Regions from separate parts of the Pseudoalteromonas sp. APC 3694 genome, predicted to be linked through region 3. Evidence: predicted binding sites of a transcription regulator. Region 3 holds the regulator's gene; each other region holds the start of a gene.
The links. The regulator LexA, encoded in region 3, represses DNA repair genes until DNA is damaged. The targets are predictions, from matches to a motif close to TACTGTATNNNNATACAGTA.
Positions count from the first base shown of each region.

Region 1: ruvC (crossover junction endodeoxyribonuclease RuvC) is a predicted target of LexA. The motif match lies at 5,433-5,452, and genes of this name have one in related genera.
Region 2: QMA00_RS06280 (exonuclease domain-containing protein) is a predicted target of LexA. The motif match lies at 1,995-2,014, and genes of this name have one in related genera.

Region 1 is NZ_JASDDE010000005.1:79,863-88,270, reverse strand. It holds gene QMA00_RS03380 (hypothetical protein) at 1-94, shown strand, start outside; gene QMA00_RS03375 (hypothetical protein) at 343-1,074, opposite strand; tRNA gene QMA00_RS03370 (tRNA-Pro) at 1,348-1,424, opposite strand; gene QMA00_RS03365 (arylesterase) at 1,541-2,164, opposite strand; gene QMA00_RS03360 (ABC transporter ATP-binding protein) at 2,165-2,878, shown strand; gene QMA00_RS03355 (FtsX-like permease family protein) at 2,868-5,369, shown strand; gene ruvC (crossover junction endodeoxyribonuclease RuvC) at 5,502-6,026, shown strand; gene ruvA (Holliday junction branch migration protein RuvA) at 6,029-6,646, shown strand; gene ruvB (Holliday junction branch migration DNA helicase RuvB) at 6,654-7,661, shown strand.
Region 2 is NZ_JASDDE010000011.1:75,544-83,951, reverse strand. It holds gene QMA00_RS06280 (exonuclease domain-containing protein) at 1-1,982, opposite strand, end outside; gene QMA00_RS06275 (sugar porter family MFS transporter) at 2,469-3,893, shown strand; gene QMA00_RS06270 (outer membrane protein transport protein) at 4,038-5,159, shown strand; gene QMA00_RS06265 (YeeE/YedE thiosulfate transporter family protein) at 5,163-5,576, shown strand; gene QMA00_RS06260 (DUF6691 family protein) at 5,580-5,981, shown strand; partial or broken gene QMA00_RS06255 (response regulator) at 6,056-6,205, opposite strand; gene QMA00_RS18935 (GNAT family N-acetyltransferase) at 6,378-6,653, shown strand; gene QMA00_RS06250 (PaaI family thioesterase) at 6,681-7,136, shown strand; gene QMA00_RS06245 (LysR family transcriptional regulator) at 7,714-8,408, opposite strand, start outside.
Region 3 is NZ_JASDDE010000031.1:31,154-39,561, forward strand. It holds gene QMA00_RS11760 (cytochrome c oxidase subunit 3) at 1-842, opposite strand, end outside; gene QMA00_RS18960 (DUF2909 family protein) at 1-64, shown strand, start outside; gene QMA00_RS11765 (cytochrome c oxidase assembly protein) at 878-1,408, opposite strand; gene ctaD (cytochrome c oxidase subunit I) at 1,408-3,000, opposite strand; gene coxB (cytochrome c oxidase subunit II) at 3,000-4,142, opposite strand; gene lexA (transcriptional repressor LexA) at 4,636-5,253, opposite strand; gene QMA00_RS11785 (hypothetical protein) at 5,533-6,411, opposite strand; gene QMA00_RS11790 (AAA family ATPase) at 6,412-8,007, opposite strand; gene QMA00_RS11795 (restriction endonuclease subunit S) at 8,004-8,408, opposite strand, start outside.

The DNA.
Region 1 (8,408 bases), on a different contig from region 3:
AATGCAAGGCGATAACGCACCGCTCGAGACTAACACCAGTATAAAAGTATCTGCCACACTAGCAGAGCGTTTAACGGCAGGGTCTAAGTGGTAATATTGTTAAAACTTGATATCTGAAATCCTAAATAATCCTAGTAGAGCTTAGCAAAACCCAACACACCAAAAAATAACCGAGGTTAAAAAGCAACAGGTAAAAAGGAAAGGCAGGTGTCGTAAGGTAGGCTACCGACAAGTTAAGAAAGTCTGACACTATGTTTGAATGATAAGAAGTAGAAAAGAGTAGGTTTGGCAAAAGCCCCTAATTTGTATTAACTAAAAGCTCTTTCAATTATATGTATTACCCTATTTGGATAAAATAATTTTTTTATTGTTCATAGACATTTGGCAATTATTAATTTTACTTGCAGCTTTGACTAAAGCATAAAGCCTAGCATCATAATTTGCCTCATTGCTTGCTTGGGTATTATTAAGCTCGTGGGCTTTTAGCTCTCGAGTCTGACGATCTAAGGCAGTATCATTATATCGAGTTGATAGATAACTAATTGAATCATCAATACTTTGAAGTGAAGCAATGTTTGATGCTCTACTCACACCTATAAATTCTTCATTTAAGTCCTCGCAAGAGTAGTCTTTGTAAATCGTGGGGCTGATGTAAATACTACCCTGAGGCTTGCCTACAATAATTACAGCCTCGCTGCTGGGAACGCTTGTTTGTTCATAGTTAGGCATATCTGACTGGCTACATTTTTTTTGAATTAAAGATTGTTGAACGGCATCATACTCACCTTTTAATCTTGAATATTCCGCTTCTTGATCTTGATTCCCTCCAACAAACCAAACTGTATATGGTGTTGCCACAAGTAGTTTATCTCTACTTGCTTTTTCATCAATTCTTCCACCAAGCTCAGACACTATTCTTGTTATCCGATAACTTTCCTCTTGAAGTTGTGTACAGTCGTATGAGCTGTATTGAATAGGCGAAACATACCTTGCTGATATATCTTTTGAAGCGGTTGAGCACCCCGTAAGGGCAGTAAACAGAGTAACCAAAGAAAATTTAGATAGTGTATTCATTGTATGTCCTTATAATTTTTATTTTTTATCAGATGTAGTTATAGCAGTATTAACTATGTGTATCCAGAAAAACTAAGGGAAGTATTTTACCTCTTAGGTATATTTAAGTGTGTTAATTTAAAATTAAGACGTATTAATATATCTACGAGTTAGTTATAAGAGACGGTGAAATGACTAAGTGGCTAGTTATTGGCTAGTTTTAAAATTAATTAAGTCATCAGAAGGAGGGGTTTTAAATTTTAAGGTGTAAGGATTTTATCTAAAAGGTTTAAATGGTCGGTATGGCAGGATTTGAACCTGCGACCCCTGACACCCCATGACAGTGCGCTACCAAGCTGCGCCACATACCGACTTCGATTGCAATAGTACGTGTATTTATAAAAAAATCAATAAGCTTTTGTTTGTTTGGATATTTATTGCGCAAGCGTTTAATATTAAGCGCTTGCGCCAGAAGTTTTACACGGCTTTACTCTTTATTTAACCACTGGTTGATCGTGTTATACATTTCATCTCGTAGTATTGGTTGCGCAGTTTTGTTAGGGTGTAAGTTATCGTTTTGCATTAGCTCGTTTTTTCCTGCTACTTTAAGTACAAAAAACGGCATTAAATAAGAGCCTGTGGCTTTGCTAACACTGGCAAAACTATCGGTGAACATTTTACTGTAACGTGGGCCATAGTTAGGTGGAATATAAATTTCCATAAGTGCGGTTTGTGCATTTGCAGCTTGGCTTTTTTCAATTAAAGCCGTTAAGTTAGTTTGCATTTTTGTGATTGGAAAACCGCGCAGGCCATCATTAGCACCAAGCTCAATGAGCACGTGAGTTGGTTGGTATTGCTCAAGTAGCGCGTCTAATCGGCGCAATGCACCGCCGGTGGTTTCGCCGCTAATACTGGCATTTACTAAGTTGATAGGACGTTGCTCGGTATCGTATTTATCTTGTAACAATTGCACCCAGCCTTGTTCTTGTTTTAAGCCATAGGCTGCGCTTAAACTATCACCAAGTATTAAAATCGTGTTGTTAGCTACCGCGTGTAGTGGGTTAATAACTAAAAATAAAATGAATACACAACGTAGGATAGAATGAGTCATATGTCAGCGCTTTCTCAATTAAATATAATTCAAGTAAATGGTTTATCTAAAGTGGTTTCCACCTTTGAAGGTGAGTTGTCCATCCTCAGCGACATCAGCTTTAATGTCAAGCATGGCGAGTCTGTTGCCGTAGTGGGCACGTCGGGTTCCGGTAAATCCACTTTATTAAGTTTATTAGCAGGGCTTGATACGGCTAGCAGTGGCGAGGTGGTGTTAGATGGCGAGCCGCTGCACGAATTAGATGAAGAAGCACGGGCCGCACTGAGAGCTGCTAAAATCGGATTTGTATTCCAGTCTTTTATGTTGGTACAAAGTTTAACTGCGCTTGAGAACGTGATGTTACCCGCTGAGCTTGCTGGCGAACATGATGCTAAAGAGCAAGCGCTCGCATTACTTGAAAAAGTCGGCTTGAGTCACCGTGTTGATCATTACCCGTCGCAGTTATCTGGTGGTGAGCAACAACGTGTTGCCATTGCTCGGGCATTCGTGGGTTCGCCTAAAATACTGTTTGCCGACGAGCCATCAGCTAACCTAGATAGCAAAAACGGCCACATGATAGAAGCGTTATTATTTGATTTAAATAAACAAAATGGCACTACGCTTATTTTAGTTACCCACGATGAAGCACTGGCGCAAAAGTGTGAACGTATTATTCAAATAGAGGCGGGTGAGCTGGTACACAATTCAACAGAGGAAATGGCAAATGTGGGCTAAATTAGCGCTTAAACTATTTTCTCGTGAGTTTCGCCGTGGTGAACTAACCGTAATAAGCGCAGCCATTGCACTGGCAGTATTAACCGTGCTTACTTTATCTATGGTGACAGAGCGAATTGCACAAAGTATTGCCCAAAAAAGCAGTGCATTTATAGCAGCAGATCGTGTTCTTGCCAGCAATCACGCCATAGATACCGCCTTTATAACCAAAGCAGAACAACAAAACTTACAAACTGCACAAATGGTGTACTTTGACACTATGCTGTTTGCAAACGATCAAATGCAGTTTAGCTCGGTAAAGGCTGCATCAAACAGTTACCCGCTTAAAGGCCAATTGAAAGTTAAGTCGGGTTTGAATGCTCAAACTGAGGTTGCACCCGGTGCGCCAAGCCCTGGTAACGTATGGTTAAGTGAATCTGTTTTTTACAGTTTAAACATAAACGTAGGCGACCAAGTTGAATTAGGTGCCGCGTTATTCAATGTGGAAAAGGTGATTGTAGAAGAACCCGATGCGCCATTTAATGTGTTCTCTAGCAGTCGCAGAGTACTTATTAATATTGATGATGTACCAAAAACTGAAGTAATACAGCCCGGTAGCCGTGTATTTTACCGCCAGTTGTATGCAGGTGATGAAAGCGACATCAATAGTTTTTACGATTGGTTAAAACCGCAACTTAAAGAAAACCAAAACTGGTATGGTGTAAAAGACCGTCAATCGCCCATTTCAAATAGCTTAAACAGAGCTGAAAGCTTTTTGTTATTAGCCGGTTTGCTGGGCATTATATTAGCCGCGGTTGCTATTGCGGTATCGGCCAAGCGTTATTGTGAGCGTCAATACGACCCCGTCGCGATGATGAAAACCTTAGGTGGCAGCCGCGATATGATCCGCAAAATTTACCTTATGCACTTATTAATGGTGTGTACTATGGCGGTAGTCGTTGGCCTTGCTATTGGTTACGGCTTACAAGAAGTTGCAGCTGGTTACCTTGCAAAAAGCATGGGAACCGAACTGCCCATGGCAGGGTTTAAACCGTGGTTAGTCGCCATTAGCACCGGGGTTATTTGTGCGGTTATGTTCTCTATTAAGCCATTGTTAGATTTATTTGATATTCCACCACTTAGAGTGCTTCGCCGTAATTTAGGTGATCGCCTTGCGGTAAGTAAAATCCATTTAGGGCTTAGCGCCTTAACGGTATTTTTATTAATGTGGTTATTTAGTAACAATATTAAAATTACCCTTATTTTATTTGCCTCAACGCTTGCGCTTATTTTAGTGTTGTTTTTAATTTCTAAATTAATATTTGGCGGGGGCCGAAAGCTTGGCTTAAAGCCAGGTAACAGCTGGTCGTTGGCTATTGCGTCTATTCAAAAGCGCGCCAACGTTAATGCGGTGCAGCTAATTAGTTTTTCGCTAGCGATTAAATTACTGTTGTTTTTAATTGTGCTAAAAAACGACATTATTTCGGATTGGCAGTCTCAGTTACCAAGCGATGCACCTAATGCCTTTTTGGTTAATATTACGCAAAATGAGCTGGATCCGGTAAATGAATACTTAGCGCAAAAAGGCATTCAAGTGTCGGAGTTTTACCCAACGATTCGTGGCCGCGTAAATGCAGTAAATGGCGAAGCAGTAGCACGTGAAGTGTCATTGCAAGACAACGAGAAAAAAGACGAAGAAGCCCGCTCAGGTATTGGCCGCGAGCTTAACTTAACTTGGCTTAACGAAGTCCCCTCACAAAATGACATTATCGATGGCCAGTGGTTTGGCGATGGCGCAGTAGCTGAGGCCTCACTTGAAGAGTCGATGATGAAGCGCCTTGATGTGAAAATGGGCGATACCCTCACGTTTTTAATTGGTGCGCAGTCGTTCGACGCTAAAATTACCAGTGTACGTAAAGTTAATTGGGCCACGCTTAAACCTAACTTTTTCATTATTTTAAGCCCTGATGTGTTGAGCAGCTTTCCGGCCACGTATATTTCATCAGTACGTATTGAGCCTGAGCAAAAGCGCGACTTTAGCCAGTTATTACGTACATATCCTACGATTACAGCGATTGATGTAGACAACTTTGTTAAACAAATTCAATCGACTATTGAGCAAGTGTCGTTAGCTATTGGCTTTGTACTGGCTATTGTGGTGTTGTGTGGCGCGTTGGTACTTATATCGCAGGTGCAAGCAAGCTTAGGTGAGCGGATGCAAGAAATTGTGATACTGCGTACTTTGGGCGCTAAAAGCCGATTAATCAAAAATGCCACCTTGTATGAGTTTTTATTACTGGGCGGTTTAGCCGGACTGGTGGCTGCATTTTTCAGCGATATTGCGTTATTGATTGTTCAGCAGCAAATGTTTGATTTAGCGGGTAAGCTGCATCCTAATATTTGGATTATTGGCCCCGTTGCTGGTGGCGTGTTTGTAGCAGGGTTAGGCTATTTTATGATTGCCCGTACGCTTAAACAAAATACCCAAGGCTTAGTACGCGCATTGGCGTAAACTTTTCAGCCAAATAGCGTTTAAATGCCTACTTTTTATGTAGGCATTTTTGTTTTTGCTTGGTACTGGTAATTTATACAGTGCTCTGGCATTATTAGCACTATTAATAAATAACAATAATGAGAGTGCTGTTTGGCCATAATTTTAGGGATTGATCCGGGCTCGCGTTTAACGGGTTACGGTGTGGTTGCGCACCAAGGGGCTAAGTTTACTTACTTAGGCAGTGGCTGTATTAAATTAGCCGATCATGACTTTCCCACCCGACTTAAAATGATTTACCAAGGCATTACACAGCTTATAGAGCAATTTTCGCCTGAAACATTTGCTATAGAAAAAGTATTTATGGCGCATAACCCTGATTCTGCTTTAAAGTTAGGCCAAGCTCGTGGCGCTGCGATTGTCGGTGCCTCTATGGCCGACTTACCGGTTTTTGAATACTCAGCACGGCAAATAAAGCAATCCGTTGTGGGTAACGGTGGGGCAGATAAATCGCAAGTTCAACATATGGTTAAAAACATACTTAAACTGCCAGGTACGCCGCAAGCCGATGCGGCGGATGCGCTTGCAATTGCAATTTGCCATGCCCACTCTGAACAAAATTTAATAAAACTAGCGGGTAGCGCAAGCAAAACCGTTAGAGGACGTCTAAGGAAATAACAATGATAGGTCGCTTAAACGGCGTGTTAGTTGAAAAACAGCCCCCAGAAATACTATTAGAAGTGAGCGGCGTTGGCTACGAAGTACAAATGCCAATGACCTGTTTTTACGATTTGCCTAAAGTAGGCGACAACGCCATTGTGTACACTCACTTTGTAGTACGCGAAGACGCACAGTTATTGTTTGGCTTTAATAATAAAACCGAGCGTGCGTTATTTAGAGAGCTGTTAAAAGCTAATGGCGTAGGGCCTAAATTAGGCTTAGCTATTTTGTCGGGCATGTCGGCGCAGCAGTTTGTAAGTTGCGTAAATAATGAAGATGCTACCGCTTTGGTTAAATTGCCAGGTGTGGGTAAAAAAACCGCAGAGCGCTTAGTGCTCGAAATGAAAGACAGATTAAAAAATTGGGGCAACGATTTATTTACCCCATTTAGCGATAGCGCCGTAATAGAGCCTGCGAGCGATGCAACTATAGCCAATAATGCGGCCGATGATGCGGTTTCGGCGTTAGTGGCGCTCGGTTATAAATTGCCACAAGCGCAAAAAGCAGTAAAATCAATAAGCAAACCCGATATGTCGACTGAGGTTCTAATTAAAGAATCTTTGAAATCAATGCTGTGAGTAAATTATGATCGAAGCTGATCGCTTAATAGATGCTGCTGAAAAAACCAACGAAGATACCATAGACCGTGCTATCAGGCCTAAGTTACTGGCCGATTATCGTGGTCAGCCGCATGTTAAGCAACAAATGGAAATATTTATTGAAGCCGCGCGTAGTCGTAGCGAAGCGTTGGATCATTTATTAATATTCGGTCCGCCAGGCTTAGGTAAAACCACGCTTGCCAATATTGTAGCCAACGAATTAAACGTAAATATTAAAACCACCTCTGGGCCTGTGCTTGAAAAAGCGGGCGATTTAGCCGCATTGCTTACTAACCTTGAAGAAGGTGATGTACTGTTTATTGATGAAATTCACCGTTTGAGCCCGCAAGTAGAAGAAATACTCTACCCGGCAATGGAAGATTACCAGCTCGATATTATGATAGGTGAGGGCCCTGCTGCACGCTCTATTAAGCTTGATTTACCCGCGTTTACACTCATTGGTGCAACTACCCGTGCGGGGTCATTAACTTCTCCACTGCGTGACCGCTTTGGTATTGTACAGCGTTTAGAATTTTATTCTGTTGAAGACTTATCGCACATTGTGGGGCGCTCAGCGCATTATCTTAGTTTAGAAATGTGTGACGATGGCGCCGCCGAAATAGCCAAACGTTCTCGTGGCACGCCACGTATTGCAAATCGATTATTGCGTCGAGTGCGCGATTACACCCAAGTAAAGTCAGACGGTACGGTTAATGCTGAGGTAGCTCAACAAGCCCTCGACATGATTGACGTTGATAAAAGCGGTTTTGATTACATGGATCGTAAATATTTACTCGCCATCATCGAAAAGTTTATGGGTGGCCCTGTTGGCCTTGACAACCTAGCCGCGGCAATAGGCGAAGAGAAAGAAACCATAGAAGATGTGATCGAACCGTTTTTAATTCAACAAGGATTTATTCAGCGCACGCCGCGAGGGCGAATTGTCTCTGATAATGCGTATCACCATTTTGGCTTGTTACCTAAAAAAGATTAAATAACCAGAATAACGAGACTCTTTCTAAAGCCACTGTCATTTTAACGACAGTGGCTTTTTAGTATAAGCAAAGGCTAAATTTAGACGTATTTTACTTTGCCAATAATTCACTGAGCGTTAAGACATATCAGGCTATTGTGCGCCTGCAGTAACGGTATTGAGCCCGAGTGTAACTAATTTTACAAATTGCGGGCAAAAAAAAGCCCGCAAATAATGCGGGCAAACAACAAGTTTAAGGAAGTAATCTAGGGAACTACGTTTTACTTGTTGAGGTCATACCCCAAGAAGTAAAAAAGTAATACGAAATAAATCATATTACGAAGAACTGGATTCAATGAAATAGCTTTCATTTAATGCGCTAGCTCGGTATAGGAGAATAATACCGAAGCGGCAGAATTTGTTCAAACTAGAAAATTTATATTTTCAGATTAAAAAAACTAATAGCAGGGTTTTCTGTTTTTACTTAATGTTGCATGTTAATTAACCATTAATTCTATAAGTTAATGAAATGCTTTGTTTATGTGTATTAACATATAAACGTTCGGTATTAGTTTTACTATTACGTTAAGGTAAGCGTGTAGTGTTTATGAGTGCTTATGCATTAATTTTGAATAAACAGCGTATTTTTGTGACTCTTTAGTGAAATTAAGCGGGCTTATAAATAGTCTTGTTGTTATTTATTTATACAGTAAAACAAGAGTTAAGTAGTAAAATTATTTTTTTAACGTTTTTTGTTGGCTATTCACA
Region 2 (8,408 bases), on a different contig from region 3:
GGCATTTTAAAATTAATCCCTATCCTCTCAAGCTCTTTTTTAATAAAGCCATAATCAAAATTAACATTATGCGCCACAAAAATACTGCCTGATAATTGATTCAGTAACGGCGCTGCAATCTCGCTAAATATGGGCGCATTGCTTACCATGGCATCGTTAATACCAGTTAGTTTGGTAATAAAGCGCGGGATGGGTCGCTCTGGGTTTATCAATGTGGTCCATGTATCAACTATTTCGCCCTGCTTTACTTTAACAATACCAATTTCGGTAATGCGGTTACCGCCTTTGAGGCCTCCTGTAGTTTCAATATCTACCACACTATAAATACGGTTAGGGTCTACATACCACTTCACCGCGGCAATATTGACTTTAAAACCAATGTTTTTTAAATTATCGATGCTCACTAGCTGGTTTCTTTTAAGCTTGTCTCCGGGGGCTTTTACCTCCTCAAAATGAACTGCGCTGTTATCAACAATCATTAAATCGGGGTAACCATCTTTTAATTGTCGGTAGTTTTTTGCCATGTTTTTTAAATGGCTTAATAGCGCATTTATCGGGCTGTTTAAAATAAGCATCTCTAATGGCTTTAATACATCTTTGTGCCATCTAAATAAGCCATTTGATTGATCATAATACTTCGCTGAATGGTTACACACTAAACGCAGCAATTTTTGGGTACTATTACACGCAGCCAGCCGCGCCTCTACTTGCGAGGATTGATTTAAATAAAATGTATCTGTTTTTAAGGCTTGCGGGTAAATATCAAACTCATTGCAGGGGGGTGTCGGAGTTTCAATAAAAAGTTCCTGCCAAAAAACCAGCGCAAATAAGCTTTGCCACAAGGTATTCTCGGTATAAAAAACGTGTTTACCTTGGCGAGTGTAGTGATCACTTACACCTAACTCAACATCGCCACGATAGAGCTCATCAACTTCTATAATACAGCGTGTACTGGCTAACATTTCACTAAGCCGTGAGCGTGTTTGCTTGTTAAATTTGCGCATTAAAAAGTCATCCGCAAAGTACAGTAACTCATCGGTGAGCGGATTTTCTATAATTTTCTCAAGTTGCGCCTTTACCCATTCTTTATTGCCTAAACGGTATTGCTCTCTTATTTGAATTTCTAGGGCGTGCGCATCATCCTCGCAGGCATTAAGTACATCAAACGCTAATACAGGGTTAGTTGTTTTTAGTTGCTTATAAAGTATGATCAATAACTTATTCTTTAGCTCTCGAGCTACAACCCCTACTGCTAATTCATTTATTAACTGTTTTGCTAACGTCTCATTTTCATTGTCATCTTTCGCGTTTTTAACGGCTAACCGAAAACGGTTTAACACATAGTTAGATTGCGCTTCCTCAATTGAGTCAAAGCGAGACAAACTTTCATTATGCCCTTGCCTAACAGGGGTTACCCCTAAATCTCTTAGTACAAACCGGTTTTGATGATTAACATCACCGGCACTGAGCCTGCCAATATACAAAAACTCAAAATACTGGTAACACTCATCTCTATTATTGATCACGTACTGATTATACAAATGCGAAAGACGCTCTGGCTTAGATTCAAAAAATGAAATAGCGACTTCAACTAAACAACTTTTAGCAGCACTTTTTTTAAATAGTGGTGGCAGCTCTTGTTGAGCTAACAACTCAATTAAGGCCGGCTTTGTTAGATGGCTAAGCAGTTGCTTAGCGTCTGCTTGTGAGGGTTCACAGATTAACCCAGCTGTTTTTAAATTAAAAAGTGACTGATAAGGCGAAATAATCTCTTCATAATTTAATGACTGAGTTTGCACTAAATAAGGTTTACGAGAATAAATACGTGCTAGCATGCATTGGCTTTGCTCGTCGAGGGTGTTTATTTTATTAATAAATGTAATGTGCTTTTGCTCAAGTAAATGCATACATTTATCGCTTACAAAGCCTATTAGCTCTTTAAAATGTGCCAAATAATATTTTGCTGGTAACTCTTTTTTCATAAAAACCGCCAGTACTGTATATAAAAACAGTATAATTATTTGAGCGCTTTTAGCAACCCAATTAGGAGTTAATAGCCTTTTAGAATTTAAATTGATTCAATCTCGGGCGCTTTAATTTTAGCGAGGTTTGTTACTTAATAAACTAAGTTAAAACCGAGCACCCTTTTTATACCCTGGCCCTTATCTTCACCTGTGTAGATAGCAGAACCCTTCAAGCAGTGCGTGTTTAACATTAACGAAGCGTTAGTACCTATTTACGGGCATTCACATGGCAAAAGATCTATTTTTCTTAAAAACCAAACATACTGCTGAAACTTCAATCTCAAAAGATAAACAGACCCTCGCGCAACTCAATTAATTTATTTATGCATACGTATTACTATTGAAATATCTTTTTTAGCGTGATTACTCTGTGCTAAGGTTGCCCGCAAATTATTAGTGGTACTTTAACTTCATTACACATAATAAAAATTAGGATTGAACAACATGACAACACAGCATGCAACTAAAGGTGAGCAAAGCGCACAGACAAAGTGCTCACTTTTATACGTTATTTTTATATCGGCTGTTGCCGCCATTGGTGGCTTTTTATTTGGTTTTGATTCAGGCGTTATAAATGGCACTGTATCGGCATTAGGTAATACATTTAACTCAAGCAGTGTAGCAACAGGGTTTAATGTTGCCTCTGTTTTACTTGGTTGTGCGCTGGGTGCTTTAGCTGCTGGCCCATTAGCTGACAAATTTGGCCGTCGCGCTATTATGATTGTCACTGCACTTATATTTGCTATCAGTGCATTTGGCTCTGGTATTGCTGATAGCTCAGCTGAGTTTATTTTTTACCGCTTATTTGGTGGATTAGGTATCGGTGCGGCATCTGTTTTAGCGCCGGCTTATATTGCAGAAGTAGCACCTGCCAGCTTACGCGGCCGTTTAGCAACACTGCAGCAGCTTGCTATTGTTCTTGGCTTATTTGCAGCCTTTTTAAGTAACTACCTAATTGCTAATGCCGCAGGCGGTGCCGAGGGTATTTTACTGTTAGACTTAGCTGCATGGCGCTGGATGTTTTGGGCTGAACTGGTTCCTGCAGGCTTATTTTTGATTGGCGTACTTTTTATTCCTGAGTCACCGCGTTACTTAGTCGCACAAGGCAAGCTTAAACACGCTAAAACTGTATTTAATAAAATCTCAAATGACGATGCTGATGCGCAAATCAGTGACGTAAAGCAGTCTCTGAAAAGTGATAAAAAACCAAGTATTCGCGACTTATATATTGATGGCAGTAAAAAAGTACACCCTATTGTTTGGGTGGGTGTAGCTTTATCAGTTTTCCAACAATTTGTTGGTATTAACGTGGTATTTTATTACGGTTCAGAACTTTGGCAAGCCGCTGGTTTTGATGAATCACAATCACTGTTTATAAACGTGCTTGCGGGTACCACTAATATTTTATCGACCTTTATAGCTATTGCTTTAGTCGATAAAGTAGGTCGTAAGCCACTATTATTGGTAGGTAGCATAGGTATGTTTATTAGTTTAAGTGCACTTACCTACACCTTTGGCAGTGCAGGCCTTGATGAAGCGGGCAAGTTAGCACTTAGCGAAAATATGGGTACCTTTGCTTTAATAATGGCTAACCTGTTTGTGGTATTTTTTGGTTTAAGCTGGGGCCCAATTGTGTGGGTACTGCTTGGTGAAATGTTTAATAATCGCATTCGCGGAGCAGCCCTTGCGGTTGCAGCTAGTGCGCAGTGGATAGCTAACTTTGCTATTACTATGACCTTCCCTATCATGCTAGGTAGTATTGGTTTAGCAGGCGCCTATGGCTTTTACACTCTCTCAGCGTTTATTAGTGTGTTCTTTGTGGTTAAATACATTAAAGAAACACGCGGTATGAAATTAGAGTCAATGTAATCACTTGGCTGGAGTAAAATAGCGCTTAATAATGCTGTTTTACTCCAGCGTATTTAACCCTCCTTTGTAAGCCCTTTCATTTACCTGTTCCTCATCCACAAACAATATGCTTTTTTAGTATATATAATCTTTTAAAGTTCTTTTTTGGAATATAAAAAGGGTGCAAATAACCCGGCTACTTTTTCAGCTAATGGCACGCAAATGTCGGTAGGTATAGAATTATTTGCTCCTAAGCGTAACTACACCGCTGCAAAGGTCGATGAATACTTTCCCAATGCACTGTATTTGGACGCAACCACCAAAAAGAGTGATAACAGCTTATTTGCAATTCCCGAATTTGCTATTGGCCATCAACTAAATGAGCGCATTAATATTGGCCTATTAGTTTACGGTAACGGCGGAATGAACACAGAATATGTGGCTGATTCAGCTCCTCAAGGCACATTTTATGACGGTACCACCGGTGTTGACTTAAAACAGTTATTTGTCAGCCCAACCATGAGCTATCAATTAAATGAGCAAATACGCCTAGGTGTATCTGCTATTTATGTAGTGCAACAATTTGAAGCACAAGGTTTGGCAAATTTTGCCGCTTTTTCGCAAGCACCAGAGGCGCTGTCTAATAATGGCGTTGATACCAGCACAGGCATTGGAATACAACTTGGGATCAGCCACATTATTAATTCGTCATTTAGCTGGGGCGCCAGTTACCGTTCATCAGTGTCTATGGATAAATTTGACCGTTACAGCGGCCTGTTTGCAAAGCAAGGCGGGTTTGATTTACCAAGCTCTATTCAGCTCGGTACCGCTTGGCAGTTTTTACCATCGCACCAAGTGGTGTTTGATTGGCAAAAAATAAATTACAGTGAAGTAAAAAGTATCGCCAACCCTATTACTAATTTAATGTCAGCGCCACTAGGGGCTGAAGCCGGAGCAGGCTTTGGTTGGCACGATATGAGTATTTATAAACTGGGTTATCAATGGCAACGCACTGAGCAACAAAAAATTAGGTTTGGTGCTTCTTATACCGAGCAACCCATTCCATCATCTGACATTTTATTTAATATTTTAGCGCCCGGTGTACAAGAATGGCATTTTACAGCAGGCATTAGTCATGCACTTAGTGACGCGGTGCAATTTAACGCAATGGCTTTTTATTCACCTTCTAAAAATGTAACAGGTGCAAACTATTTAGCGCCTAATCAACAACTATCAATTTCAATGGAACAATCAGGATTGGGTGTATCCCTTGCTTGGAGGATTTAAACGATGACAACCGAATTCACACCACTATCTGGGGCTATTGGCGGTGGTTTAATTGGTCTAGCCTGCGCGTTATTACTGGTTTTATTTGGTAAAGTAGCGGGAATTTCAGGGCTTATAAAATCAATTTTTAATCCACTGGCAGCAGCTTCTCGTTGGAAACTTTGTTTTATGATGGGGTTATTACTAGCAGGTGTATTTATACAATTATTTGCCCCTGAGCTGTTAGTAGGTGAATTAAGCTTATCCCCTTGGATGATTATTATTGCAGGGCTTTTGGTCGGTGCGGGAACCACGTTAGCGAATGGCTGCACCAGTGGTCACGGCGTGTGTGGTATGTCGCGCTTTTCGGCTCGTTCATGGGTATCAACCTGTACGTTTATGGCAATCGCCATTATCACCGCTAATTTAGTAGGGTAAATCATGCACGCAATTATTACGCTTATTTTAGGGTTTGTATTTGGTTTGGGACTAATTATTAGTGGCATGACCAACCCAGATAAAGTGCTTAACTTTCTCACTTTTAATCAGCAATGGGACGGTAGCTTAATTATTGTTATGGCTGTTGCAATGACCATTATGATGGGCGCATGGTTTTGGCTCACTAAAAAAGGCACGCCGGTGTTTACCGACAAACTAAGCCTTAGCGATTTAAAAAAGGTCGATACGCGGTTAATTACTGGCTCTATTTTATTTGGTTTAGGTTGGGGCTTAAGCGGCGTGTGCCCGGGCCCCGGGCTTGTACAACTGGTATCACTTAAAACAGAGTTTTGGTTATTTTTTGCTTCAGTACTTGGCGGTATGTGGCTGACCAAAAAAGTATAATATGAATTGCCGAGCACGCCTCGGCCACTTAGCATGCTAACCGTGATCTATGCTGTGTGCTCTTCAGCTGCTGCTCAACTGAGTATATTACCAATCACTGTATATAAATCATCGCTATTAAAGGGTTTGGCTATAAAGTCATCCATACCAACAATTAAACAGCGCTGCTTATCTTCTTCATAAGCATTTGCAGTGATCGCCACTATAGGTACTCGTAAGCCGGTTGATTGCACGTGTTACGGAGATGCATGCCCATTATTACACGACAGTGGCTGATTTTGGTCGGGAATTTGCATGTTCAGTGGCGAGTAGCATGGCGGAATTTATTGGAAGGCTAGATAACCCAAGCAATGAGATTTGGACGATCAAACGGGACGATAAAATCCATCTGTTGCCATTGATGGTGAAGATCTTGGGCATAATCGAGCACATTTACGATGGTTCATTGCGGACGACTCTTTGAGAGGTTTCGGACTAGGTAAACAGCTTCTCAATTCTGCATTAGCTTTTGCCGATGCTCAGGGTTTCGTCCAAATCAACTTATGGACTTTCTCAGGGCTTAATGCAGCTCGATATCTTTACGAAAGTCAGGGCTTTGCATTGGTGGAAGAGAAACTAGGCTCAAAATGGGGTGTAGAAGTCTTGGAGCAACGCTTCACCAGGTGCATATAAACGTGAATAAATATTTAAGGAGTCTCAATGACAGCTACAAAAGAAGAAGTTATCGCTTTCATGAAATCGGAGTTTCCACAAAGTAAATGCGTTGTGGAAGCAGTGAGCAACGGTAGAGCGACTGTATCTCATCATGTAGGTCAGGATGAATTACGTCCTGGCGGAACGGTTTCGGGGCCTGTTTTAATGAGTGTGGCTGATGTGGCACTTTATGTGGCGATACTTGGTAAAATTGGCATCGTGCCATTGGCAGTAACAACTAGCCTTAACATCAACTTCTTACGTAAGCCATCGGCAAATGAGCGAATCATTGCGGAATGTTCTCTGATAAAAGTCGGCCGTACTCTCGTGGTTGGGGAGGTTTCTCTGTACTCTGAGGGGGTGAGTGATTTAGTAGCACATGTTGTGGGTACATACTCTATACCGCCCTATACATCGAAACGAAGTGAGAATATTAAAACAATTAACTCTCTGAAAGCTTGACTCCGTTTAAAAGAAAAAAGGCAGTTATTTGAGGGGAAGATTAGTGGTTACCAATTGCAATCTTATATAAACGCCTACTTCAGGCCTGCAGCGGAGGCATTGAAGCAATTCGAGGCTAACAAACAAAGTCAGTCGGACAGCTAACGCTGTCGCTGCTTTGGGCGTAGAACGTTCGCCCCTTGTCTGAAGCGGACTTGCGCAAAAGTTATGTCCAACGTCCGCTAATCGCTCTTTGCCGAAGTTCGGCTCAGTGCCATGAGCAGTCATTCATGATCAACTTGTTTCTGCCCCAAAACGAGTCAATGCAAATGCTCCAAGGCGTTGTTTCGAGCAAGGAACGGGCCTATAGCTTAACGATATTTGTGCAGTGAGACAACTATGGTTAAATGTTAACGACAGCGTCGCCCAACCATTGGTTGAAGCTTAATAAATTACCTATTTACATTTCTGAGGTTTGCGTTTAAGGGCGTCAAGTATATTTACTGACTTGAGAATTTAATTTATTTCCAAGCATGTAATCAAGCAGCAGGTTTCTAGTTAAAACTTACCATTATATATTCCAGTAAAGAGTAGTTTTTTACGGGTTTCTCTTGTGTTTAAATGCCTCAACAAAAGCTAAAAATGCAGGTGATGACTGTCTTCTGTTGGGGTAATAAAGGTGAAATCCAGGAAAATACGGTGTCCAATCAGTTAATATTGATTTTAATCTACCATCATTCAGATAAGGTCTTGCCAGTTCTTCAGGAACAAATCCGAGACCAATACCATCAACGGCTGCATTCAGGACATGTATAATGCTGTTAAATACAATGTGCCCCTTACCCTTAACAGTAAACTCTTTACCATCTTTTTCAAACTCCCATGCATACACAGATCCTTCTGGCCGATGTCGAATATCAATGCACGAATGCTCAGGTAACTCGTAAGGTGTTTTAGGCTCTCCGTGTTGATTGAAATAATTGGGAGATCCAACCACAACGAGGCGTATATCGGGACCTATGGGAAGCGCTATCATATCTTGATTGATTGATTCACCTAAACGAATACCCGCATCAAACCTATCGGTAACAACATTGGTAAATCCATAATCGACGTATAGTTCAATAGTTACGTCAGGAAAATTCTCCAAGAATTGAGCCAGTTTAGGTCTTAAACAGAGTTCAATTTGATCATCTGTACACGAAATACGAATCGTGCCAGATGGTTTATCTCTTAGCTCTCCCAGAGCTTCCACCTCCTGATTTATCATCTCAAAAAGGGGTGACAAAGAGG
Region 3 (8,408 bases):
CAAACAACATCAACAAAATGCCAGTACCAAGCTGCAGCTTGAAAGGCAAAGTGCTTATCTTTAGTGAAATGTCCTTTCATAATGCGTAAAAACACCACCAATAAAATAATTGTTCCTAAGGTGACGTGCATGCCGTGAAAGCCGGTTAACAAAAAGAAGGTATTGCCATAAATGCCCGCATCAAGGGTTAAGTTAAGATCGTTATAAGCATATATATACTCTTCTACCTGCAGCCCTAAAAAGCACACTCCGAGTAAAATGGTCGCTCCCAAGCATACTTTGAGTAGGGTACGTTTATTATTTTCCATCGCCACATGGGCAAAATGTAAAGTTACCGACGAGGCCAGCAAAATAAGGGTGTTGATAAGCGGCAACCCTTGCCAGCCCATCGCTTGGGTCGTAGTGCCTCCTGGGGTATTTAGCAATGGCCACATGGATTCAAACGTCGGCCACAATACTTCATTTGTCATGGCGTTGTTATCCGCACCTCCTAACCAAGGCACAGAGAACATGCGGGCATAAAATAATGCGCCAAAAAATGCCATGAAGAACATCACTTCTGAAAAAATAAACCAACTCATTCCTTGCCTAAAAGAACGGTCCATTTGTGCAGAATAAAGCCCTTGATCAGACTCGTGTATGACATTTTTAAACCAGCTAAACAGCATGTAAAGTAGTACAGCTATACCTACGTATAACAAGTAAACGCCATTACCACCCTCTTTGCCCATATCCATTACGGTTAAGGCTGCGCCTACCGCGATAAAAAACAACGCAACCGCCCCTATAATGGGCCATGGACTTTGCTCTGGTACATAATAATGTTCATATTTTTGATTCATTTTATTTGCTCCTAGTTTTTCACTAGTTTTATAAGCTAGTTATTACTGGCTACTAGCCGCTCGCTAATATCAAATACGGTATAAGACAGGGTTAACTCTTCTACATCACTGGGTAATTCAGTATCTACATAAAACAATAATGTAAACTCCAGCTCTTCACCTGCCTTTAACGGTTGCTGATCAAAGCAAAAACACGCTATTTTGTGTAAATACTTGGCCGCTTTTCCTGGTGCTACCGACGGTATAGCCTGCATTACTTTATCTTCATTGCTATTATTTTTAGCGCTAAACTTAACTTCACGCATGGCCCCAGGCTTTACATCTACACTGTACTCTTTAGATTTAACTTCAAAAGGCGCACCACTTTGCGCATGCGTAGTGAAACTAACGCTGACTTCTCTATTTTCAGTGACCAAGGTACTTTGCTGTGCCTGCTCTAACGAGGGCTTACCATTAAGCCCCGTTATATCGCAAAACACGTCATACAAAGGGACCATGGCAAATGCAAATGCAAACATTGCAATGCAAATCACCACCAACTTTTTTAATAACGGCAAGTGAGTCATTATTTAATGTCCGGCGGCGTTGAGAACGTATGATAAGGCGCAGGTGAATCAACTTCCCATTCAAGCCCCTCAGCTCCATCCCAAACTTTTGCAGGCACTTTGTCGCCCCCTTTTGCACATTTATACACAACCACCACAAATAATAATTGCGATAAACCAAAGGCAAACCCACCTATACTAATAATGGCGTTAAAATCAGCAAACTGTAGCGCATAATCTGGAATACGGCGTGGCATACCGGCTAACCCAACAAAATGCATTGGGAAAAACAGCACATTTACACTTATTAACGACAACCAAAAATGCCATTTTGCTAAGGTAATATTGAACATGTTTCCGGTCCATTTTGGCAGCCAATAATAAGCCCCCGCCATAATAGAAAACACCGCGCCCGTTACGAGTACATAATGAAAGTGTGCAACCACAAAATAGGTATCATGATATTGGAAATCGGCAGGTGTAATCGCTAGCATCAACCCCGAAAAACCACCTAAAGTAAACAACACAATAAATGCGATACTAAACAGCATTGGCACTTCAAAGCTAATAGACCCGCGCCACATAGTCGCTACCCAGTTAAATACTTTTACGCCGGTAGGTACCGATATCAGCATAGTCGCGTACATAAAAAACAACTCACCCGCCACGGGCATACCAGTGGTAAACATATGATGCGCCCACACAATAAAGCTCAACAAGGCAATGGAGGAGGTGGCATACACCATAGAGGCATAACCAAATAGTTTTTTACGTGAAAAGGTGGGAACAATCGTAGAAATAATGCCAAAGGCAGGCAAAATCATAATATAAACTTCAGGGTGACCAAAAAACCAAAAAATATGTTGGAACATCACCGGATCGCCACCACCAGCGGCATCAAAGAAACTGGTCGCGAAGTATTTATCGGTGAGCACCATAGTAACTGCACCAGCAAGTACCGGCATAACTGCAATAAGTAAAAACGCCGTGATCAACCATGTCCACACAAATAACGGCAGCTTCATCCACGTCATACCCGGAGCACGCATATTTACTATGGTGACCACCACATTAATGGCCCCCATAATCGAACTAATACCCATAATATGCACAGCAAATACAAACATTGCTGTGTTGTCGTTACTATAAGTGGTGGAAAGCGGCGCGTAAAAGGTCCAACCAAATGCAGGACCGCCACCAGGCATAAACAATGACGCTAACAAAATCAAAAACGCAAATGGTAAAATCCAGAAGCTCCAGTTGTTCATTCTCGGTAATGCCATATCTGGCGCACCAATCATTAACGGAATCATCCAGTTTGCCAATCCAGTAAATGCAGGCATTACTGCACCAAACACCATGATTAAACCGTGCACTGTGGTCATTTGATTAAAAAAGTGAGGATCAACCAATTGTAAACCCGGCTGAAATAACTCAGCCCGAATAACCATGGCCATTGCTCCACCAATCAAAAACATGGTGAGTGAAAAAATTAAATATAAGCTACCTATATCTTTATGGTTGGTTGTAAATAACCAGCGCTTAAAGCCTGTGGCAGGTTGATGGGCATGATGAGCCTCATTGGTATTAGGTTGTTCTGCAATGCTACTCATTATTTAGCCTCCCCATCAGCATCCAGTGCCGCTTGTATCTCGCTCGGTTGAATTACATCACCAGTGTCATTACCCCACGCGTTGCGTTTATAGGTAATAACAGCTGCTATTTGCTTGATTGATAATTGCTTTGCGAAAGACTGCATAGCCGTACCCGGTTTACCGTGGAGCAAAATATCTATATGCCCTTTGATATCACCTATGACTATTGGGCTGCCTTTAAGAGCCGGAAAAACACCCGGCAAGCCTAATCCTGTTGGCTGATGGCACGCCGCGCAGCTCGCCATATAAACCTGCTCACCAAGCGCCATCAGCTCTTCTTTTGGTACAACTTGGTCTAATAACGCAGCGTCTGCTTCAGCTGCTTTTTGCTTGGCTTGTTTAGCCTCTGCTAACCACGTTTTGAAGTCTTCTTCTGTTTTAGCTTCTACTACAACAGGCATAAAACCATGATCTTTACCGCAAAGCTCTGCACACTGCCCACGGTAAGTACCAACCTCATTAATATTGGTCCATGTTTCGTTAATAAACCCAGGGTTTGCATCTTTTTTAACGGCAAAGTCAGGCATCCACCATGAGTGAATAACATCATCTGAAGTCATTAAAAAACGTACTTTTTGATTAATTGGTAGTACCAGCGGTTTATCGACCTCGAGTAAATAATTCGGGTTTTTATCAGCAAGATTAGTTATTTCATTTTGAGGGGTAGCTAGCATGGAATAAAACTCAACGTCCTCTCCCATATATTCGTAATGCCACTTCCACTGTGAGCCTGTAATTTTAATGGTGAGATCAGCTTTGCTGGCATCCTCCATGGCAATTAAAGTTTTAGTCGCAGGAATGGCCATAACAATTAAGATGACAAAAGGGATCGCAGTCCACAGTATTTCTACTTTGGTGCTTTCATGGAATTGGGCAGGGACAGCCCCTTTAGATTTGCGATGATGAATGAGTGCCCAAAACATAATGGCAAACACGATCACCCCAATCACACAACATATTAAAAAAATAGTCATGTGCAGTTGGTATACATTATTACTTATATCGGTTACGCCTTTACGCATATTATATTGGCTATTAGCAAGCACATTCTGCGAAAAAACAAACAATATAAGCCACAAGGAAGAACTCAGCTTACCCATGTGACGGCTCCTTTGATGCTATTGCTGACGCAAAGCGAAGAGGCATACGGCTTAAACGCCTATTCGTTATTTTTATTTTTTATAAGGGTGCTGGATTTAGTAAATGTGTGTTCTCAAAACGACTAAGCTGTGAGTTATTTTTATTCCAGCTCTTTAATAACTAGTTAAAAAATAAACAATAAGCAAGGTGAGTATGAAAAATAGACAAGGTGAATTTTTTAAAATGCGCAGCTAAAAAAATAGCAACTAGTCAGGCAATTAATCTAAGAGTCAGGTTTAGTAAGGGGTGTATTGAAATTACAGGATAGAAATATAAAAAATTGTTAACTTAAAAAAGCAGAGTAAATTTGTTTATTTATAAAGTATTTAGTGATTTTATTTATGATAGGGGGAGCACTTAACAACATATAGTCATACATTTGATAAGTTAGACATTGTGCTGCTAACAAACCCAGCGCCTAATCACCATTAAGCGCTAAATTATGCTTTAATACTACATCCAGTCAGCGTTACGAATAACACCTACCGCTAAGCCTTCAATATTGAACGACTCATTTTCTAAATCAACCTCAATAGCTGAAAACTCATCATTTTCAGCATGTAAGAGTACTTTTCTGCCCGCTTTTTCTAAACGCTTCACGGTTACATCGTCGTCAACACGGGCAACAATAACTTGTCCATTTTCGGCAACTTGGGTTTTATGCACAGCAAGTAAATCACCATCCATAATACCAATGTCTTTCATACTCATACCGTTAACACGCAATAAAAAATCGGCCGCAGGTTTAAACATTAAAGGGTCAATTTTACAGTGGCTTTCTACATGCTGTTGCGCCAATATTGGCTCACCGGCAGCCACCCTGCCAATTAAAGGTAAGCCTAACTGCTCTGGCTCCTCTTCTTCAACAAGCTGAATTCCGCGACTCGCGCCTGGCTTCATTTTAATAACACCTTTTTTGGCCAATGCTTTTAAGTGTTCTTCTGCAGCATTTGCACTTTTAAAACCCAGTGTTTGTGCAATTTCGGCACGTGTAGGAGGCATACCAGTGTCTTTAATAAACACTTTAATGAGTTCGAGTATTTGCGCTTGGCGTTTCGTTAATGGTCGCATACAACTGGTTTTCCATACAGTACAATTAACTGTGAGTATATACAGTTATTTAAAAATCGCAAATATAAATTAATGCCTTATATGCCGTTGTAGGTTTCAGATTCAGTGAATTTTTTTCCAAATGGGTGAATCTCTTGGTTGACGCCAGCTTCACACAGTTATTAATCATTCTTTTTGCTAAGTTACAATTCTCAAATGCAGTAAGGCGCGCACAACTTAAACTAAGCATTAAATCAAACAAGGCTAAAAATTGGGTTCTTTATTTCCTGTTATTAGATCTCAATCACTGAGATCTAACCTATTTAAAATATTAGCCAACCAAGGCTCTACTTTTTTAGGCTTAACAAAAGCTACTGCGGCGGCTGAAAATGGGGATTTTCTATCACAAGCATCAACCAGTCTATTTTCAGCGTTGTTTACATGGACCTGCATAGCTTGTTTACTCGCCTGCGGTAATCCATGAATGCTTTCTAGTAGCTTTAAGTCTTGCTGAACAGATGTGATTACTTCTAGTCGTTTACCTTTCACCGTTTTGTGATTTAGGTTATAGCATTTGGCGCTCGTCCGTACTCTTTCGTATTTTGTTTTATCAGTTGCTTGGTCGAATCTTGAGTGTGCCATACCGGGAGATTTTTCAAATGAGAATAATTGAACATCGGCAAGTACGCATGGATCGATAAGAACAGGAACTTCAGCATTATGGTTTGTTAGCGAACATTGACTCCATACTCTGGTGCTTTCATCTTGAAGTGGGAAGTAATCATGTTTTCCACCATTATCTCTTGGTTGATTGGCGTATTGACATGAATATCGATAATTTTTTGGCTCGAATGCTAACCACCAATAGCCAGAATGTTTTTGTGATTGTCCACCTACCACTCTCATGGCATAAGTCTTTTTGGCTTTCTTCACAGCACCCTTGGGGCGAAAGTGATCAACATTGAAATCAGTGTTAATCCTTGGTACTTCTGAATACCAACATTTATCACCAAATTGATTAATAAAGTTGTCCTTAAATGGTGACCATTTACTACCAAGCCGCGTAAATTCTGCTGACTTGTCCTGTGCATTCCTAACTTCAGTTAACCATTGTCTAGCATCCACATCCCAGTTAACAGGTTTGCATGCATCAATTAAATTAATGTCTATATGTCGCAATTAAGCCAGTCCTTTTGTCTTTAATATATTTTCAATAATATTCAAACGATACTGCGTATCATCTATACCTTTCGAGTCTAAATCGTCCATTGCTCTTTTTCTAGCGATAAGGAACTGCCTATAATCTTCATCTGGGTGGGTATAGCCGTATCCTAACCGCTCTAACGAACCATTTAGTTTTCTTAATTCTTTGGTTTCATTTTCACTTAAAGTCTCTTTTTCAAGTAACGTTCTACGTTTCTCAATAACACCGCTTGTGTGTCTATCTAGCGTTGTTGCCATACCAAACATGTCACTGGTTAGTATGCCATTAACGCCCATTCCTATTGGGCTTTCAGCAGGTACTTCAGCTATCGACAAGCCATCGGTATTATTACGTATTACTTGTATTTGCTTTTTATCTAATTCAGCAATCGCTAGTGGGTGATGGGTTACCATTAAGATATGGCAGAATTTTTGATTCGGTATAAAGCGTTTAAGAAAAGTATGATACTTGGCCGCCCATGCTGGATTTAAGTGAGTATCTGGTTCATCCAATAAAAACAATGAATCATCTTCAACAGTAAATTCTAAAAGACCTAATACGGTTAATAACTGTTGCTCACCTTCACTTAATTCACTAAAGCTGACAATTTCATCGTTATGTAATTTAACTTTGATATTTACGCTATCAATAAGCTCAGAAAGTAATGTACTTTCTAGCATTTTAAAAAAGTCTTTCGGCTTTAGGCCTTTAGCTACTTTTTTTAAACCGTATATATCGGGTAAAAACAAATGTACGAATTCATTTGCAACGCCTTTACCTGTTAACGATGTTGCTTCTTCTCTTGTCGACTTTACTGGTCCATAACTATAAGGAAGTAACCTGTCTAAAAAGTCACGAACTACGCCACGAGCGCCCCAAAAGATATCTCTCTTATTATTTTTCCCCCATTCAGGCCTGCGAAATACAAAATGAACAGAATGAAAATCTTTTATACCCAATTGTTCAGCTAAGAATTCACGGCCAACACGCTGCTGTTGGTTTAAGAAGAATGCAAGCAATACATACTGACTGTGATAGGGTTTTGCATAAAATAAAGGGCGAACTTCATCTTCAATTTTTACTTTGTTATACAAAAGCTTATGATAAAACTTGTTTCTATGTGTTTTAAACAAATCTTCTAACCTATCACTTGGCCCCGAGTAATAAGCGAAAAGGTGTTGAGGTAAGTACTCGGAAGCCCCATTTTTATCTCGCTTGACCTTTGACAGAGCCACTGTTTCAAGTTTCGAATAGCTATTATCTGCTTGCTTAATCGAAACCTTTATTTTGTGTTGTTGATGAGGAGTAGTGCCATAATCTGGTGAGGCATCAACTTCAATGCGCTTTTCATTATTAGCGCCTAATGAATAGATTAATTTATAGCTAAAAGGCGCTAGTTCTTCTCCAAGATCTAATGCCCTGAAAATACGAACTAAGGCTTCAATAACATTCGATTTTCCTGAGCCGTTTCTACCGATAAGAACCGTTAATAGCTCTTTATCGTCAAAATCTATTGCTAAGTTGTGGATATTTTTAAAGCCATCCCTGATTTTTAAAAAATCTACCTTCACTTGTTAGTCACCTTAAAAGTACTGTTGTCACCTTCACCAGCTTGAATAACCATTTTTTGTTCAATAAGCTTTTTTAACTCACTGAAAAGATCATCAATAGCGCTGAAAGTATTGTCAGATAACTCATCAAATAATGCCTGAGCAGATATGCCTTTGCTTTTACTTTTTAGAAGCGTGAAGACTTCGCCAGTTTGTTCTGGGTTATCCTCAATAATGGGAGTGGAATCTACTTTGATTTTTGATCTAAGGTTATACGCAATTTTGTCAGCTTGGGCTTTCGTATTTTCCTGAGCTATTTCTGTTCTTTCAGTCTTTGTCTGCTTTGACTTTGAATTCTGCGCTTGTACTTCAACTTCTTCTCTTTCATCTTCAGATATAGGTGAAAATAACTTTCCGCTAAA